4 regions of the Priestia sp. JV24 genome follow, and region 1 is predicted to be linked to each of the others. Evidence: riboswitches for the same ligand, from Rfam matches in the RefSeq annotation. Region 1 holds a riboswitch; each other region holds the start of a gene.
What was found. A riboswitch is a leader RNA that binds a small molecule or an ion and turns the genes downstream of it on or off. The one in region 1 is predicted to bind S-adenosylmethionine.
Positions count from the first base shown of each region.

Region 2: linked by a shared signal. The riboswitch ahead of OK414_RS20755 (hypothetical protein) and the one ahead of mtnW (2,3-diketo-5-methylthiopentyl-1-phosphate enolase) in region 1 are both predicted to bind S-adenosylmethionine.
Region 3: linked by a shared signal. The riboswitch ahead of metE (5-methyltetrahydropteroyltriglutamate--homocysteine S-methyltransferase) and the one ahead of mtnW (2,3-diketo-5-methylthiopentyl-1-phosphate enolase) in region 1 are both predicted to bind S-adenosylmethionine.
Region 4: linked by a shared signal. The riboswitch ahead of OK414_RS11365 (Na+/H+ antiporter NhaC family protein) and the one ahead of mtnW (2,3-diketo-5-methylthiopentyl-1-phosphate enolase) in region 1 are both predicted to bind S-adenosylmethionine.

Region 1 covers NZ_JAPCIN010000012.1:86,727-90,819, reverse strand. The annotation lists gene OK414_RS06135 (2-hydroxy-3-keto-5-methylthiopentenyl-1-phosphate phosphatase) at 1-656, opposite strand, end outside; gene mtnW (2,3-diketo-5-methylthiopentyl-1-phosphate enolase) at 653-1,897, opposite strand; SAM riboswitch class I at 1,978-2,084, opposite strand; gene OK414_RS06125 (pyridoxal phosphate-dependent aminotransferase) at 2,215-3,387, opposite strand; gene OK414_RS06120 (carbon-nitrogen family hydrolase) at 3,500-4,093, shown strand, end outside.
Region 2 covers NZ_JAPCIN010000022.1:290,175-294,267, reverse strand. The annotation lists gene OK414_RS20775 (glycosyltransferase family 2 protein) at 1-220, shown strand, start outside; gene OK414_RS20770 (hypothetical protein) at 328-768, shown strand; gene OK414_RS20765 (GNAT family N-acetyltransferase) at 849-1,295, shown strand; gene OK414_RS20760 (hypothetical protein) at 1,308-1,604, opposite strand; SAM riboswitch class I at 1,726-1,827, shown strand; gene OK414_RS20755 (hypothetical protein) at 1,897-2,235, shown strand; gene OK414_RS20750 (DUF1540 domain-containing protein) at 2,336-2,494, shown strand; gene alaP (alanine permease AlaP) at 2,810-4,093, shown strand, end outside.
Region 3 covers NZ_JAPCIN010000020.1:648,863-652,955, forward strand. The annotation lists gene metE (5-methyltetrahydropteroyltriglutamate--homocysteine S-methyltransferase) at 1-1,449, opposite strand, end outside; cobalamin riboswitch at 1,599-1,788, opposite strand; SAM riboswitch class I at 1,868-1,978, opposite strand; gene OK414_RS18705 (hypothetical protein) at 2,059-2,310, opposite strand; gene OK414_RS18710 (metallophosphoesterase family protein) at 2,843-3,718, opposite strand; gene OK414_RS18715 (sugar porter family MFS transporter) at 3,978-4,093, opposite strand, start outside.
Region 4 covers NZ_JAPCIN010000015.1:394,586-398,678, reverse strand. The annotation lists gene OK414_RS11375 (LacI family DNA-binding transcriptional regulator) at 1-613, opposite strand, end outside; gene OK414_RS11370 (hypothetical protein) at 738-866, shown strand; gene OK414_RS11365 (Na+/H+ antiporter NhaC family protein) at 906-2,216, opposite strand; SAM riboswitch class I at 2,302-2,408, opposite strand; gene OK414_RS11360 (ABC transporter permease) at 2,510-3,277, opposite strand; gene OK414_RS11355 (ABC transporter ATP-binding protein) at 3,270-4,093, opposite strand, start outside.

The sequences.
Region 1 (4,093 bases):
ACCTCTTCTGTTAATTCTTGTAAATGATGAATTACATCATAAAAAGTAGAAAAAGGACGATACGGTAGAGATAGCTCTTCACATTTTTCAATTAAAAAGTCACGTGCAATGACCGTATCAGCTAATTTGGCAGCCTGCAAATCCGTAATTGAATCGCCAATAACAACCGTATGATCTCTTTCATCTGCAAGATGGCGAATAATCGTTGGCTTACAGCAGCCGCAGTCATTTGTACACTGTTTATCACATGTATGAGGCCACGTAATGGAAATATGCTCACCGGAAAAATCAGATCCGTTGCAGTAGAGCATTTCCTCTGCAACTCGATTTCCCAAAAGTGGTTTTACAAAAAAGTCAATTCCTCCGCTTACAATATAAAGCGGAATATGGTGCTCTTTTGTATAGGCAATAAAATCATCAAATCCATCTCGAATAGCAGATGTCTCTAAAATATAAGAAATAATATCTTCTTTTAATTCCACGGGGAGCAAGGCAAACATTTGCCCAACTCCTTCTTGAATGGAGACGCGCTGTGCCAACACGTCGTCTTTAATACTTTCCCACTCCGGAGGAGCAAATTGTTTCATAATAGCAATAATGTTATCGCTATTTGTAATTGTTCCATCAAAGTCACAAAAGATTTTTAACGATGTCATGCTTTCACCTCTACTGTTCCCCATAGTTGCAAAGCTTTTTGCAACTCTTTTGATTCTTCAGCTTTTTCGGCTAGTGTTTGATGAGAGAGTACTGCATCTATCGCCGCACGGAATGCTTTTCCTCCTCCGATAGCTCCGTCTGGATGACCGTGAACTCCGCCTCCTGCATTAATAATGCTGTCGATTCCAAAGTCCTTCACAAGCTGCGGTACCATTCCAGGATGAATTCCTGCTGAAGGAACCGGGAAAGACTGCTTATATTTGTATACAGGACGCGTTAATTCGTAGGCAATGCCTGTCGTATCTTCAAGAGAAAGCGCTACGCTTCCGTATGGTGATGGAAACAGTGAGAAATCTGCTCCGGCTAAACGCAATAGCTTTCCAAGCAGCAATGAATTTGAAAAACCGTAAAACTCTGACGGCGTAAGCGCTCCGCTAACAGCTGGGTGTGCCATAATCGGCAAGTTAATTTCATCATCTTCTCGAAGTGCCTGCAGTACGTCTAACCCGTAAGCAAATACGTTGAATAAAAGAGCATCGGCTCCTAGCTCAGCTGCTTTTCTCGCTTTTTCTTTTAACTCAAACGTTCGTCCCGTTAAATTAACAGCATACAGCGTGCGGTGTCCCGTTTTTTCGTATACTTCATTCAGTACTTTTTTTCCTTCTGTAACGCGAGCTTCAAAAGGTGTTCGTTCACTATCAAACAAAATCTCGTCGTCTTTAACCAAATCCACTCCGCCAAGCGCTTGCTCACGCAGCTGAGTTGTTAAGTACGTCATATCTCTTCCAATCACGCCTTTAAAAATACTCATCACAAGCGGACGGTCATAAACGCCTAGTTTCTCTCGGATACCTTCTATTCCAAAGCGTGGTCCTGGGAATTCAGCTAATAATTCATCAGGAAAATCCAAGTCTAATAATTTCACTTTTCCATCAAGTGATAGTTTTCCGAAAACTGTAACTAAAATAGCCGGTAAATCTCTTGAAAAGTTGGCAGTTGGATAAGCAATTTTGACAATAGCCTGCTTAATTTCTCCGCCTAAATATCCGTTTACACGTTCGCAATCTTGAAGCTCAGTTACGGACACGACGCGCCCTTTATGCTTTTGAAGCTGCTGCTGATCTAAAAGCGGCAGATCTGTCCATGAGCCGACGGTTAGTCCTAAAGCGATTCCTTCCGCTTTTTTATGAAAATTTCCTTTATTATCATGTAGTAAGTAGCTTGCAACGATTTCGCTCATTATGCTAAAAACTCCCTTGCTGTTTAATATCGTTAATAAAAAAAACCTCTTCTGTGATTAAGAAGAGGCTTTCGTTGCTCTTCTTATCTCTCAGCTGCTGCTGCAAGAATTAGCACCGTGCTTAACATGCGTTAAGTCGGTTGCCGGGCTTCATCGGGCTAGTCCCTCCACCTACTCTTAATAAGAAAGTTGCTATTTATTTAAATTGAATTCGTAGATTATATACTAAATAAAAAATACCGCTAGGATTTATCGGTTATTAATCTCGTTAACTTCTTACATATTAAGCCAACTCAAAAAGGATTGTCAATGCGTTTTTAAAATAAATTTAATTTTTTTATTCGAGATACAGCTTCTCTCATGCGCTCTTCATCCGTCAGCAATCCTACGCGCACATAGCCTTCACCATATGTTCCAAAGCCTACACCAGGAGCAACCACAACGTGGGCTTTTTCAAGGAGTAAATCTGAAAACTGTTCGGAAGTATATCCTTCAGGAACTTTTAGCCATGCAAAAAAGGAGCCTGCTGGAGATGTAACATCCCAACCAATTTCTCGAAGCCCTTGAATAAAGGTATTGCGTCTAGATTCATAGCGCTTAACTAAATCATTCACACATTGTTGAGATTCCAACAGAGCTGCGGCTGCTGCCTCTTGAACGGCCCCAAAGAGACTGACATACATATGATCTTGAAGAAGATTAATAGCTTCTACTACACTTTCATTTCCTACAGCAAATCCAACTCGCCATCCCGCCATGTTATACGTTTTAGAAAGAGTATAAATTTCAATTCCCGTCTCTTTTGCACCAGGAGTCTGTAAAAAACTGATTGGCTTTTTACCATCAAACCCAATTGCTCCGTAAGCAAAGTCGTGTACCACACAAATATCGTGCTTGGCAGCAAACGCCACGGTGTCTTCAAAAAATTCTGCCGTTGCCACTGCACCAGTAGGATTATTCGGATAGTTTAAAAACATGAGCTTTGCCTGTTCTTTAGCACGTTCACTTATCTCTTCGTATACGGGTAGAAAATGATTTTCAGCCGTGAGAGGCATCACTTCCATCTTGGCTTTTGCAAGCTCTACTCCAGACCAGTAGTCAGGATATCCAGGATCTGGAACCAGCACCGTATCTCCAGGATTTAACAAGCACTGCGGGATTTCAACAAGTCCACCCTTTCCGCCAAATAAAATAGCTACTTCTTTTTCAGGATCCACATCAACGCCATATTCTCGTTTATAAAAAGTCGCAACGGCCTCTTTTAAAAACTGGTGCCCCCGAAATGGAGAATATTTATGATGCATAGGATTAGCACTTGCTTTTTGCAGTGTTTCTACAATATGTGAAGGAGTAGGCTGATCAGGATTTCCCTGCCCTAAGTTAATAACGTCGTGCCCTTGGGCCATTACTTTTCCTACCTTGCCCACAAGTGATGCAAAAAATTGTTTTGGTAAACTTTTTAATAGTTCCGATTGCTCAAATTGTTTCATCATCGCACACCTTCTCAAAAAATTCTTGAAATTCTAGTCACAAATAATATATTGTAATACTCAACTTGTAAAGTCATTTTTTTCAACTACTAAAAAAAGGACGGATGATAAAGTGAGTGTAAAAATTACGTGTTTGCAGCTTGATATTGCGTTTGGAAACCCAACTAAAAACCGAAAATATATCGAACAAAAGATGACGGAAGCCCTGAAAGAAAACCCTGATATCCTTGTGCTTCCTGAGCTATGGGATACAGCCTATGATTTGACGCGGCTAGACGAAATTGCAGATGATGAAGGGCAGCAAGCCAAGCAATTAATCTCTCAGTTTGCTAAAACGAACGCAGTAAATATTGTGGGAGGTTCGATCGCGAAAAAAACAGAGCAAGGCGTCACGAATACGATGTATATTTTTGACCGAAAAGGTCGTGAAGTATCACAATACAGTAAACTGCACTTATTTAAATTAATGGATGAACACCTGTATTTAGAAGCAGGAACAGCAAAAAACCTTTTTACACTTGAACAGTCACTGTGCGCAGGAGTTATTTGTTACGATATTCGTTTCCCAGAATGGATACGGGTTCATACTAGCAGCGGAGCAGAAGTCTTGTTTGTTGTCGCTCAGTGGCCGGCTCCAAGACTTGCCCACTGGAAAGCCCTGCTCATTAGCCGTGCAATCGAAAATCAATGCTATGTAATCGCATGT
Region 2 (4,093 bases), on a different contig from region 1:
GCTGATTCAAAAATATTTAGATCATACGCAAATTGGCTGGACGTCTCTTATTTTATCAATTTGGCTTGTAGGCGGCCTGCAGCTGATGGGAATGGGTCTTGTCGGAGAATACATTGGCAAGATTTTTAACGAAGTGAAACAGCGTCCTAAATATGCGATTGAAAGAGATTTATATACAAAACACTCATTAGACACACAAAAAGATTTGCTTATGCATTAATAAGAAGCTTCTCCTAAATGGAGAGGCTTTTTTTGTTAAAGCGTTTATCATAATTTTTAAGTGAACAGGAAATGCTACTACTAAAATTTCTAAGGAGATCAAAATCTATGAAAAGACTATTTTATACAGTCAGCACTTTTTGTTTTGTTTGGCTTGCTTTTGCAGCCATTCATGTCAACGCTCTTTCGATTGAGAAGCTTCCGATGAAGAAATCATCTGAACAATGGTCGGTTGAACTGACAAAAGCGAGCATGACGGGAGATAATCAGCTAAAGTGGAAAAATAATGTCTATCATACATATGGATTAACCGTTGAAAACATTGGAAAAGACGTAGAGCGCGTGCAGGTCCAAGCTTTTCGGCACGAAGGAAAAAATAAGGCGAAATACAGCTTGTTTTCTCCTATTGAAAGGTCTAACTTAAGCAAAAGCGGTCAGCGCTTTCGCTATGCGAATTTTGCTGTTCCTGGAAAAGCGGCAGGTTTAGACATTATGATTAACTGGACGGACGAACGAGGCAATCATCAAGAACATTTTGAATTTAAATAAAAGTCTTCGCTTAGGCGAAGACTTTTTTGCAGGAATTTATCCTCGCATGTGGAAAACGAACACGAAAGGAGAGATCTATAATGATTGCAAAAGCTACTGAAGAAGAATTACAGGAAATTCGGACGAAATCTGCTGATGCGCTGTTTGAAGGAACAATGAAGCAGTTTCATCCGTCAGCTGAACGCGTAAATGAACTAATTGGTAGTACCTTTGAAAAAGGCTGTTATTATTTAGTTTCAAGACAAGAAAATAAACTCGCAGGCTGGGTTCTTATCGGCCCCTCTACCGACTTCTTTTCAAAAGAAGAAATTGGCTTTATCTACGAATTATATGTTGTACCCGAATACCGCGGGCAAGGTTTGGCCAAGCCGTTAATGCAAAAAGCAATTGATGAATTGTCTATCAAAGGATACCGTGAAATCAGACTCAGCGTTCATGCTGGGAATTTTGCACAGCATGTGTACCGTGAACTTGGATTTGTAGATAAACAAATATCAATGAGCTTCCAAGTGGTGAAACGTCCGTAACGTTAGTGAATGTCAGCGAGTCCATAAAACATAAGATATTATACATGCGATGAGGTTCGGTAATGAAAGTAAAAGTAAATAAGTAGCCCAAACAGCGCCTTTATCTAGTACTTCAACGGCTCCTCCACCTGTATTGTCTGAGGAGGGGGGGTCTTCAAGCGCGTTCATAATTAAAGCCGCCGCTGCTAAAATAACCCCTCCGATGCTTCCAGTTGTTTTGACAATTGCAATATGGAAAGTAGATGAAAAGGCAATGCTGAGAAGCAGCAGCAAGCTTCCCAAAAAAGCAGATAACATATATCGTTTCATGTGCTCACCATCCTTTATGAAAGCATACCATATTTTACTTCTTTTTTCTTTTTATTGAAAATCTATTGACGTAACCTATAAAACATATTAGAATGGTCAGAAATAATTTAAAAACGAAATATTCTTATCTAGAGAGGTGGAGGGACTGGCCCTTTGAAGCCTCAGCAACCACAATTATTGAATGGTGCTAATTCCAGCATAGCCTAGCTCTGACAGATAAGAAGAGGAATCTTTTTCTATGATGAAATCCTCTTCTTAGGAAGAAACATTTCGTATAGAAAAGGTGATGACATTGAATAATACACAAACGGCTTTATGCATTGACGATTATTTAGATCTATACTTATTAGCAAAAGAAATAAACGACGAAACGTGGCAGCAAGAAATTTTAGCCGTGCTAAAAACGCAGCAAAATCGTTCATTTGAAGAAAAACAATCCGCCCTAGTTCAAGAGATATGGGAAGATTTTAAACAGTTAAATGAAGATATTTCTTTTACGTATCGCTTAATTCAAGAAGAGCCAACTAACGAACAATTTCAGGCTAAATTAAGGCACTTGAGAGAACGGCGGATCACGCTGAGCCGTGAGTTATATTTAGCTAAAAAACAGTATGTTGAACACACGCAATAAAAAGATCCGCTTGAGAAACAAGCGGTTTTTTTACGTGAAAATGTTAGAATCGTTATATTTCGGGTAGTAAATAGATAAGACAAGCAAAGGAGGGATAACAGTGGCCCAAGGTGTATTATGTGAAGTGAATGAGTGCATGTATTGGAAATCCGGAAATAAATGCAGTGCAGAGTCCATTTACGTTGTGAGTCCTGAAAGTAGTCACCATGTTTCTGAAACGGAAGAACCTGGCTGTAAAACTTTTGAACCCGCGAGATAAATGCTAGTTTTTATAAAAAAGCATAAAATGAACGATGCGCTGACGGAGTTGAGTCGGCGTTTTTCTATTTTTTTAAAATACTATTACTTAGGTGCAATACTAAATACATATTAAAAAAGCAGTGCCTATGTCTAATTGTGCGTTTAAACAAAATGATAAGATAATTTTTTTGTTTTTCGACAAAAGAAAAGTGAGAGAAAGGTGATAGAATACAAATATACAGCCTAGCTGTCTTTTAGCACAAACTTATATGAAAGCGCTAACAAAAGGCTGTGTTCATCTCGTTTTGACAGATTGGAAAAAGGGGAGACGTTTATGCAGGGGAAAACTCAGGGGAAAGAATTGAAACGCGGGTTAGAAGAAAGACATGTGACGCTGATGTCCTTAGGAGCAGCCATAGGGGTAGGACTGTTTCTTGGATCTGCATCTGCTATTAAATTAGCAGGGCCAGGAATATTATTGGCGTACGGATTTAGCGGAATGATTATGTTTTTTATTATGAGAGCACTTGGAGAAATGGCGATTCAAAAACCTGTTGCAGGTTCATTCAGCAAGTACGCACGCGACTACTTAGGGCCGCTTGCTGGTTATTTAACAGGTTGGAACTACTGGTTTTTATGGGTTGTAACATGTATGGCTGAAATTACAGCCGTTGGTATTTATATGGGGTATTGGTATCCGGATGTACCAAACTGGATTTGGGCGTTATCGGCGCTTGTCATCATGACAACGGTTAACTTCTTAGCTGTTAAGGCATATGGTGAACTGGAATTTTGGTTTGCACTTATTAAAATTTTAGCGATTGTATTAATGATTGCCGTTGGATTATTAATGATTGTGTTTGGAATCGGCAACGGCGGCGTTGCGACTGGTATCAAAAACTTGTGGGACAACGGCGGACTGTTCCCGAACGGATTCAAAGGTATTTTGCTGTCGCTGCAAATGGTTATGTTTGCGTATTTAGGAATTGAAATGATCGGCGTTACCGCGGGAGAAGTGAAAAATCCGGAAAAATCTCTAGCAAGAGCGATTGATTCTGTCTTTTGGCGTATTCTTATTTTCTACGTCGGAGCGTTATTTGTCATTATGTCGATTTATCCGTGGCAAGAAATCGGTTCACAGGGAAGCCCGTTTGTATTAACATTTGAAAAAATCGGCATTCCAGCGGCGGCTGGTATCATTAACTTTGTTGTACTAACAGCAGCTCTTTCTTCTTGTAACAGCGGTATTTTTAGTACAGGCCGTATGCTGTTTAACTTAGCAGAACATGGAGAAGCACCAAAAGGATACGGTCAGCTTACAAAAGGCGGCGTACCGGGAAAAGCTGTTTTAGCATCAGCGGGTGCGCTATTAGTCGGAGTAGCGTTAAACTACATTGTGCCTGCTAAAGTATTTACGTGGGTAACAAGTATTGCAACATTCGGTGCGATTTGGACATGGGGAATTATTTTGCTTTCTCAAATTAAATATCGCAAAACGTTAAAAACAGGTGAAGAGGCAAAACTGAAATATAAAATGCCTTTATTTCCGTTAACATCTTATGTGTCACTTGCGTTCCTAGCGCTAGTGGTGGTTTTGATGGCATATAATCCAGATACA
Region 3 (4,093 bases), on a different contig from region 1:
TAAGCCGATATTTTCTTGAATTTCAATCCATTTTTTGATTTCCTCGTTAATGTACGCTTCATATGCTTCGTCTGTTAGTTCTCCTTTACGCCATTTTAGACGCTCTTTTCGCACTTCTTTTGTTTGCGGAAAGCTTCCAATCGTTGTCGTTGGAAGAAGCGGCAGCTGAAACGCTTCTTGCTGAACGCGTTGACGTACGTCAAACGGCGCTTGGCGCTCTGCTTTATAACTGTGCAGCTGCTTCAGCTCTTTTTGCACGTCTTGATGATTTCGAAAAGATGATCCATTTAATGCTTGAATCGCTTGTTTGCTTACACTTATTTCTTTTTCTATTGCTTCTTTTCCTTGCTGTACCGCTTTCGTTAACAGCGTGATTTCCTTCAGCTTTTCATCTGCAAAAGAGAGCGCATTTTTCAATACTGGATCAATCGTCTCTTCATTTTTTACCGTGACAGGAACATGTAATAGACTTGATGAAGGCTGCAGAATCAAACGGTCTTTTGATACGGCTTCTTCAATTTCACTAAGCGTTAAAAGTTGTTCATCCAAATTTTCACGCCAAATGTTTCGTCCGTCAATCACTCCTGCTGCCAGCACTTTATCAGTTGGAAAACCATATTTATTAAGCGCCGTGAGATTTTCGCCTCGGTCATGTACAAAATCTAAGCCAATACCATGAACAGGAAGAGCAACTACTTCTTTATAGTGATTAACGCTGTCAAAATACGTTTGCAAAATGACTTTTACATTCGGTGCCGCTTCCTTCAAAGTTTGATAGACTTCTCTGTACAGCGCGATTTCTTCTTTTGATAGCGTTGTAGCTAAAACCGGCTCATCTATCTGCACCCACTCGACGCCTTCTGCCTGCAGCTCCGCTAAAATAGTTGCATAAAGCGGAACAAATTGTTCAACTACTTTTTCAAACTCACTTTCTTTATATCCTTTTGACAGCTTCACAAATGTTACTGGACCTAAAATAACGGGTTTACCTTTGATATTCAGCTTTTCTTTTGCTTCTTTGTAAAATTGAAGCGGTCGATTTTCTACAAGTGCCGGCGTACATTCCTCAAGCTCGGGTACGATGTAGTGATAATTTGTGTTAAACCATTTTGTCATCGTAGAAGCTACCGCACCTTTTGTTCCTCGCGCGATGTCAAAATACGTTTCAAGCGATACCGGTCCTCCGTCATATTCAAAGCGCTTTGGCACCAAACCAAACATAGCGGCTGTATCTAACACGTGATCGTATAAGCTAAAATCGCCGACTGGAATCAGTTCAATTCCTGCGTCACGCTGTTTTTTTAGATGCCCAAGACGAAGAGCTTCAATTTCCTGTAGAAAGATATCTTTCTCTAGTTTTCCTGCCCAAAACTGCTCAAGCGCTTTTTTCCATTCTCGTTTTTCACCAATTCTTGGATAACCTACATTTGAACTTTTTACACTGCTCATTTTTTCCACTCCCTGTATATTTTTTTATCGATAAACTAAAAAATCTCTCTTTTCGAAATGAAAAGAGAGATGATACGCATACTTAACTAAAGTTGAGATAGTCTGTTTTTCTCAACACGTATTCCTCACTCCTCTCTATATCCCGTAGAGCTTAAGTGCATACAACAGGCAGGTCTCCTGACTTAGGTTCATCGCTTCTTATCCCTTCCCATTTCAACATGAAACAGTGGTTAATAAGTTGCTCCCCATTACAGTGGCGGGACCGCGCCGGCTTTTCACCGATCTTCCCTTTTAAGCTGCGTACATTCGTTACACAGCACCTGATGCATTTTTATAAAATTGTTCATTCAAAACACCTTCACATAAAATAAAAAGCCTCTCTATCATGAATAGAGAGGCATAGTATCTATGAAATCCTCTCTTATTTTTCAAAGCTGTACGCTTTGCAGGATGTAGCACCTTTTTAACAAGAATGTTAAATGGTTGCCGGGCTTCACAGGGCCAGTCCCTCCGCCTCTCTCAATAAGAGTTTTAATTGTTTATAATATTTTGAATGTAGAGCCATCTTAACACCTTAGATTTATGCTGTCAAAAGAAATTGCAAAAAAATTAGTTTTCAGGAGGTGCTGACGCTAATTTTTGTCTTAACAATTTGTAATCGTCTTTTCGATGTGTTTCGATCAAGTCTTTTGCTCCTTGGTGATATCCTGACGAATAAATGTACTCTACTGCTGTTTCAATAAGCTTTCTTTTTTCTTCGGCACACTCCCGGTCCATTAAGGGGAACAGTCTACCTAAAAGGTCATTTAAATCTTCCTTGATAAAACGATTAAGTCCTTCTTGCATCTTTTCGTTTGCCATGATTGCTCCTCCATTTGCTGTGTATATTCTAAGCCTCTATAAACAGGCAGTTCACTGTGAATTTTAAGATAAAGTTAAGTCATTAAACAGTATATCAAGTGAATGTTTTTCTTTAATTACATATGTAATACAAATATATGACAAATATAGAGAATATATCATCATTCATTATCTATTATAACGTTTGACTGAACCTTCTGCTACAAGGTTTCGTTAAGAGTTATGCACATTTTCCCAAAAGAGGTTGAGACATAACGAAATGAATTCAATCTAAAGGCAAATGGGATACATGAGCTGAATCGCTTGTGACACCGCAGTTGATTTCCGTACAAGACTTCGCTTCCCGCAGGAGTCTTCGTCTTGTCCTCCAATCACCTGCTAGAAAGATCTATACACATGAAACCTACGTTTACCCTAACAAAAAAAACGAACCACTAATCAAACATCTTGATCAATGGTTCGTTTTTCATTTCGTCTAAAACCCTTTTGTCCCAGCCTCTTTTTTTGAACCTAGCTTTCTACTTTCTTGTTTTTACAAACAATTTCTTCGAGGTCGTCCAAAATCCTTCCAAAGAAGAGGACCTAAAATGTCGTACCTGCTTACAAAAAACTCTGTAAAATTATAATTATTTAAAATTAAAGGCGGCTCAAAATCAAGGGGAGCACCGGCGCCTCCTGACAATACAAAATCAGTGCCTCTTCCAAGCGTAAACGACCCGTTTCTGTTTTTTCTAATAAACTGCTCGTCATACGCATGCACGTGGCTGACTAACACTTTTTTTACGCGGTGTTCTTGAATTAAATCAAAAAATTCTTGACTTTGAGGAGTCGTTACAGGAAACCCTTCAAGATTTGACCACCGGCCAATATTTGGCTGCGCATGCATGGCTACAACGGTATTACGAGGAGCATCCTCTAGCTGCTGCTCTAAATAATTCAGCTCTCTATCTGTAAATCCATATATTTTATTCTTGGGACTGATGACATTATTTAGTGCGATGCACCGGAAGTTGAAGACAGGAATATCGATAACCCAGTGTACTTTTCCGATAGTGGCTCTGAAGTTTTCGAGATTGCTTTCATCAAGGTACAGTTCATCATGATTCCCTACGCATACAAACATAGGAATGTTTGGTGCGATTTTTTCAACAACCTTAACAAAGTGCTCCAAATACTCTTTTTTCCCTGTATAGACGGTGTCTCCCCCATGAATAATAAACAGCGGGTTCAATTCCACCGCCTTTTTTAATACAAGCTCAAATTCACCGCTCATCGTGAAACAATTATCGTTTGGTCCGTCACCTCTGCTGTCTCCCATAAAAACAAAGTTAAATGGATCTCTCGGATTTAATTGTTTAATTCTTTGCTTTAATATCTTTTCAGAACGTTCATGAAGCGTCAAATTCATCAACTAGTTAATCCCCCTATTAATAAATAAATTTAGTTAAAAGTAAACAAGCTTACTTATTTATATGAGAATTTGTTGATGATGGTCACTACCTTCTTGTAAGCAGAACGCACATTTAAATTAGTTTCCATAGCCTATCTCTCCTTTCATTTTGTTAAGCACTGATAGGACAACATAAAAGCTAGAATCCTACTAATCTAAAAAAAGAACCCCTTGTTGAGATAGCAAAGGGTTCTTACAATTAGAGCGTTCACCATAATCAAACGTACTTATTATGTTCAACTGGACTTAAAGACTTCCTTGCAGACCGAGCTGCCATGTCCGTTTCAATTTGCTCTAGGCTACGTCCTTTTGTTTCAACAACTACAAAACGTA
Region 4 (4,093 bases), on a different contig from region 1:
GATTTATTCTTTCTACATATTCTTTGTATGCTTGTTGCCGCTGTTGACTATTCGTACCCGTCATTCTTCCAATACAGTAGCCAATATCCGTATATCCTTTTTCTTTTAAATACAGGAGCGCCTGCTTAAAAGCTGCATAATGATCAACGTATACGGAGCGAATAGAACGATTCTGTACGTTTTCGCACACGGCTATCGGACCGTACTGCTGATAATATTCAATCGTGCTCCAGCTGCTTGCTCTAGAACAAATAATCACTCCATCAACTTGCTTTGTTTTTAGCATATGAAGCGCTTCTTCTTCTTTTTTCACATCATAGTTCGTCTGACAAATAACAAGCTGATACTGCTTTTCTAACGCCTGAGATGCCACTCCTTCTAAAAGCAGACTAAAATACGGATGATTAATAAAAGGCAAGACGACGGCAATCATATTTGTTTTCCCTTTTGATAAGTGAACGGCATTAATGTTTTGTTCATAATTAAGTTCGTGAATAACCTGCTCTACCAGCCGGCGTTTTTCTTCTTTTACATACGGATGATGATTTAGCACCCGGGATACAGTCGAAACAGATACACCAGCTTTTTTTGCGATATCTCGGATATTTGTCATGTTTTCACCTTTTTCTCTTGCGCTGAAACGCGTTTCATACTTTATTCTCATTATAAAGTGAAACAGCAAGAAGCTAAACCCGTTACCATCGTGTTTTTACTCATTTACGTAAGGAGGTCATTTCATGGGTATTTTATTATTCATTTTATTATGCGGAATTGAAATTGGAGGAGCGGCTTATGCACTTAAGCAGAACGAGACGCTTTGGAAGGAGTTAGATGATGAAAAGCCGACTGATTTTTTAAAACAGTAAAAAACCCTTAAAAAGAACATTCTTTTTAAGGGTTTGATATTACGCAGCTTCTTTAGATGACTTTGACTTTTTATTTAAACGAGGAAATCCAATTACAATTGCAATGATCCCGCAAACCGCTGTTAACATTGGGTAGAATGTAAATGGAATAATCTCAATCGGTGAAACTTTAGCAAATCCTGCTGCGAGAAGCATTTGTGCGCCGTAAGGGATAAGCCCTTGAACGCTGCATGAAAACAAGTCAAGCAGACTGGCTGATTTACGATTATCAATTGAATACTTATCAGAGATTTCTTTTGCTAACGGACCTGCCGTAATAATTGAAATCGTGTTATTAGCCGTTGCTAAATTTGTTAAACTTACCAGTCCAGCGATGCTGAATTCTCCGCCTTTTTTCGTTTGGATACGTCGTGTTAATAAGTTCAATAAGAACTGAATACCGCCATTATAGCGAATAAGCTCAACCATTCCGCCGATTAGCAGAGATAAAATAATTAACTCTGACATTCCGCCAATACCTTCTGTCACAGTTTTAGCAAGAGAAGAAAGCGTGTAGCTTCCGTCAGCTAATCCGATCACGCCGGCCAATACAATTCCTCCGGTTAAAATACTTAATACGTTTGCACCAAATATCGCAGCGACTAAGACGCCCACATAAGGTAAGATTTTAAACCAGCTGAAGTCTTTAATTTCTACTGATGACGTGTTGCCTAGCGTCATTACAAGCAATAAAATTACCGTAACAATCGCTGCAGGAAGTACAATAAAAAAGTTCACTTTTAATTTATCTGACATATTTGTTTTTTGCGTACGAACTGCTGCAATAGTCGTATCAGAGATTACGGATAAATTATCTCCAAACATTGCACCACCAACAACGGCAGCAATTGCCAATGTAATGGATACATGCGCTTGCTCACTGATCCCTACAGCGATAGGCCCTAGCGCTGCGATTGTTCCCATTGACGTTCCCATCGAAATTGAAATGAATGCGCCAATAACAAAGATTCCGACTACCACTAAGCTTTGCGGAAGCACAGACAGAGCTAAGTTTACCGTTGAATCAACAGCTCCCATGCCTTTAGCCACTTGAGAAAAAGCACCTGCTAAAATAAAAATAAGCACCATAATAATGATATCAGGATGTCCTGCTCCTTTAGCAAAACGTTCCACTTTTACATTAAGTGAATCTTTGCGGTTCATAGCCAGCGCCACAATGGCTGCAATGATAATGGCTACTAATACAGGCAGCTTATAAAAATCTCCCGTTATAATTCCTGATCCGACAAACAGGACTAAAAAGACGCCCAGCGGTAACAGCGCCCAACCGTTTCCTTTTTGTTGTTCCATTCTTAACACCTCTTGTTTACGTAATAAAAAAAGACCTCTTCTTATTGATAAGAAGAGGTCTCTTATTTGTATCATAAGATTACCCTTCTCATCTTCCAAACGAAACATCGTCTGCTGGATTTGGCACCGCACTGCGTACAGCCAGTTGCCGAGACATCATAGGGCCAGTCCCTCCGTCTCTCTTGATAAGAAGTTTATAGTTGTTTTAAAAATAGTCTTTTACTACTGTAAGCTCTTTTTATTTAATTGTCAAATGCTATTTTAGAAAAATATATAGTGCGAAAATTCTCACATCAATTAGCTACGTCTCGTTTCAAAAACGCTGCCCATGCCACGCCCATAAAGAAGACAAAATGCGCCACCAAGATGAAAATGGAAAATGGAATTGTCATGCCGTCAAACATCGTCTTCATCCCGTCCATATACTGCACAAAGTTCGTGTTGGCGAACAGTAAAAATTTCCCCCACCATAAACCAAACTCTGATACTAGTCCTGTCACAGCTTTCGCCCCGATACTTACAACTATAGCCAGACTTGAAGCAAGCGCGCTGTTTCTGAATAAAGACGACAGCATAAATGCGAACGTCATCATCATAAACGTTTCCATATACGCACTGTCATACGTAAGCGTAATATTTTTAAGCAGCTGCGCATCTCCTTCTAGACTGGTAAATCCAAAGAACAAGGCTCCCCATACAAACGAAAACAGCAAATAGCTCAGTAAATAATACAAGCTAATTAAAATGAGGGTTAGGTACTTGGATGCTAAAATCGTTGAACGTCTAGCAGGGCGAATTAAAAGAAGCTTAATGGTACCTGCCTCAAACTCTTTTGCAACCATTGACCCTCCAACAGCAAGAGCGAAAAATTGAACGAGAATCAGCATACCTGAACTAAATGACAGGAAGTTCAAAATGTTGTCTTCTGTTCCTGCACTGTTTGCTACTTTTTTCATTAATAGAGCCATACAAAGAGTTAAAATACCGATGGTAATAAACGTGACTTTTGTGCTTCTTTTGTGAAACCATTTCATATGTTCATTTTGAATTAGCTTAAGCATGGTGCTCTCCTTCCGTAACGGACATAAACGAATCTTCAAGCGTCTCATACACAGGAGTGATTCGGTAGACTAAAATATCGCTGTCCACTAATTTTCTATTTACAGCTGGAATTTGTTCTTTTACAATCGCCACGTCGATAATATGTGATCTCATCGTTACTTCAAATTCTTGTGATAAAAGATCCGCTGCTTTTTGCGCGTCAGACAACTCAAATTCTACGTACATTCCTTGGTCTTGACGATTTGGAGATAGATCTTGAATGGCTTTTAACTCACCGTCTTGAATAATGCCAACGCGGTCACATAATGCTTCTACCTCTTTTAATAAGTGGCTCGCGATTAAGATTGAAATTCCTTCTTCCCTGCAAAGCGTTTGTAAATATGTACGAAATTCTCTCATTCCCGCTGGGTCTAGACCATTTGTTGGTTCGTCTAGTAAAAGCAATGCAGGCTTATGTAAAATGGCTTGAGCTACTCCTAAACGTTGTCTCATCCCAAGAGAATACGTCTTCACTTTTGCATGAATGCTGTTTTCAAGCTTTACTAAAGCAATCACTTCATCCAAGCGTTCTGATGTGATCCCTTCATGCATATTCGCAAAGTGTTTTAAATTTTGATAGCCCGTCAGATAATCATAAAACTCAGGGTTTTCAATAATCGCTCCAATTGATTTCATAGCTGATGTAAACTGTTCTTTTAAAGGAAATCCATTGACGATAATTGTTCCCTCTGTTTCTTTGATGAGTCCTACGACGGTACGAATTAACGTTGTTTTTCCAGAGCCGTTTGGACCAAGCAATCCGAAAATCTCACCGC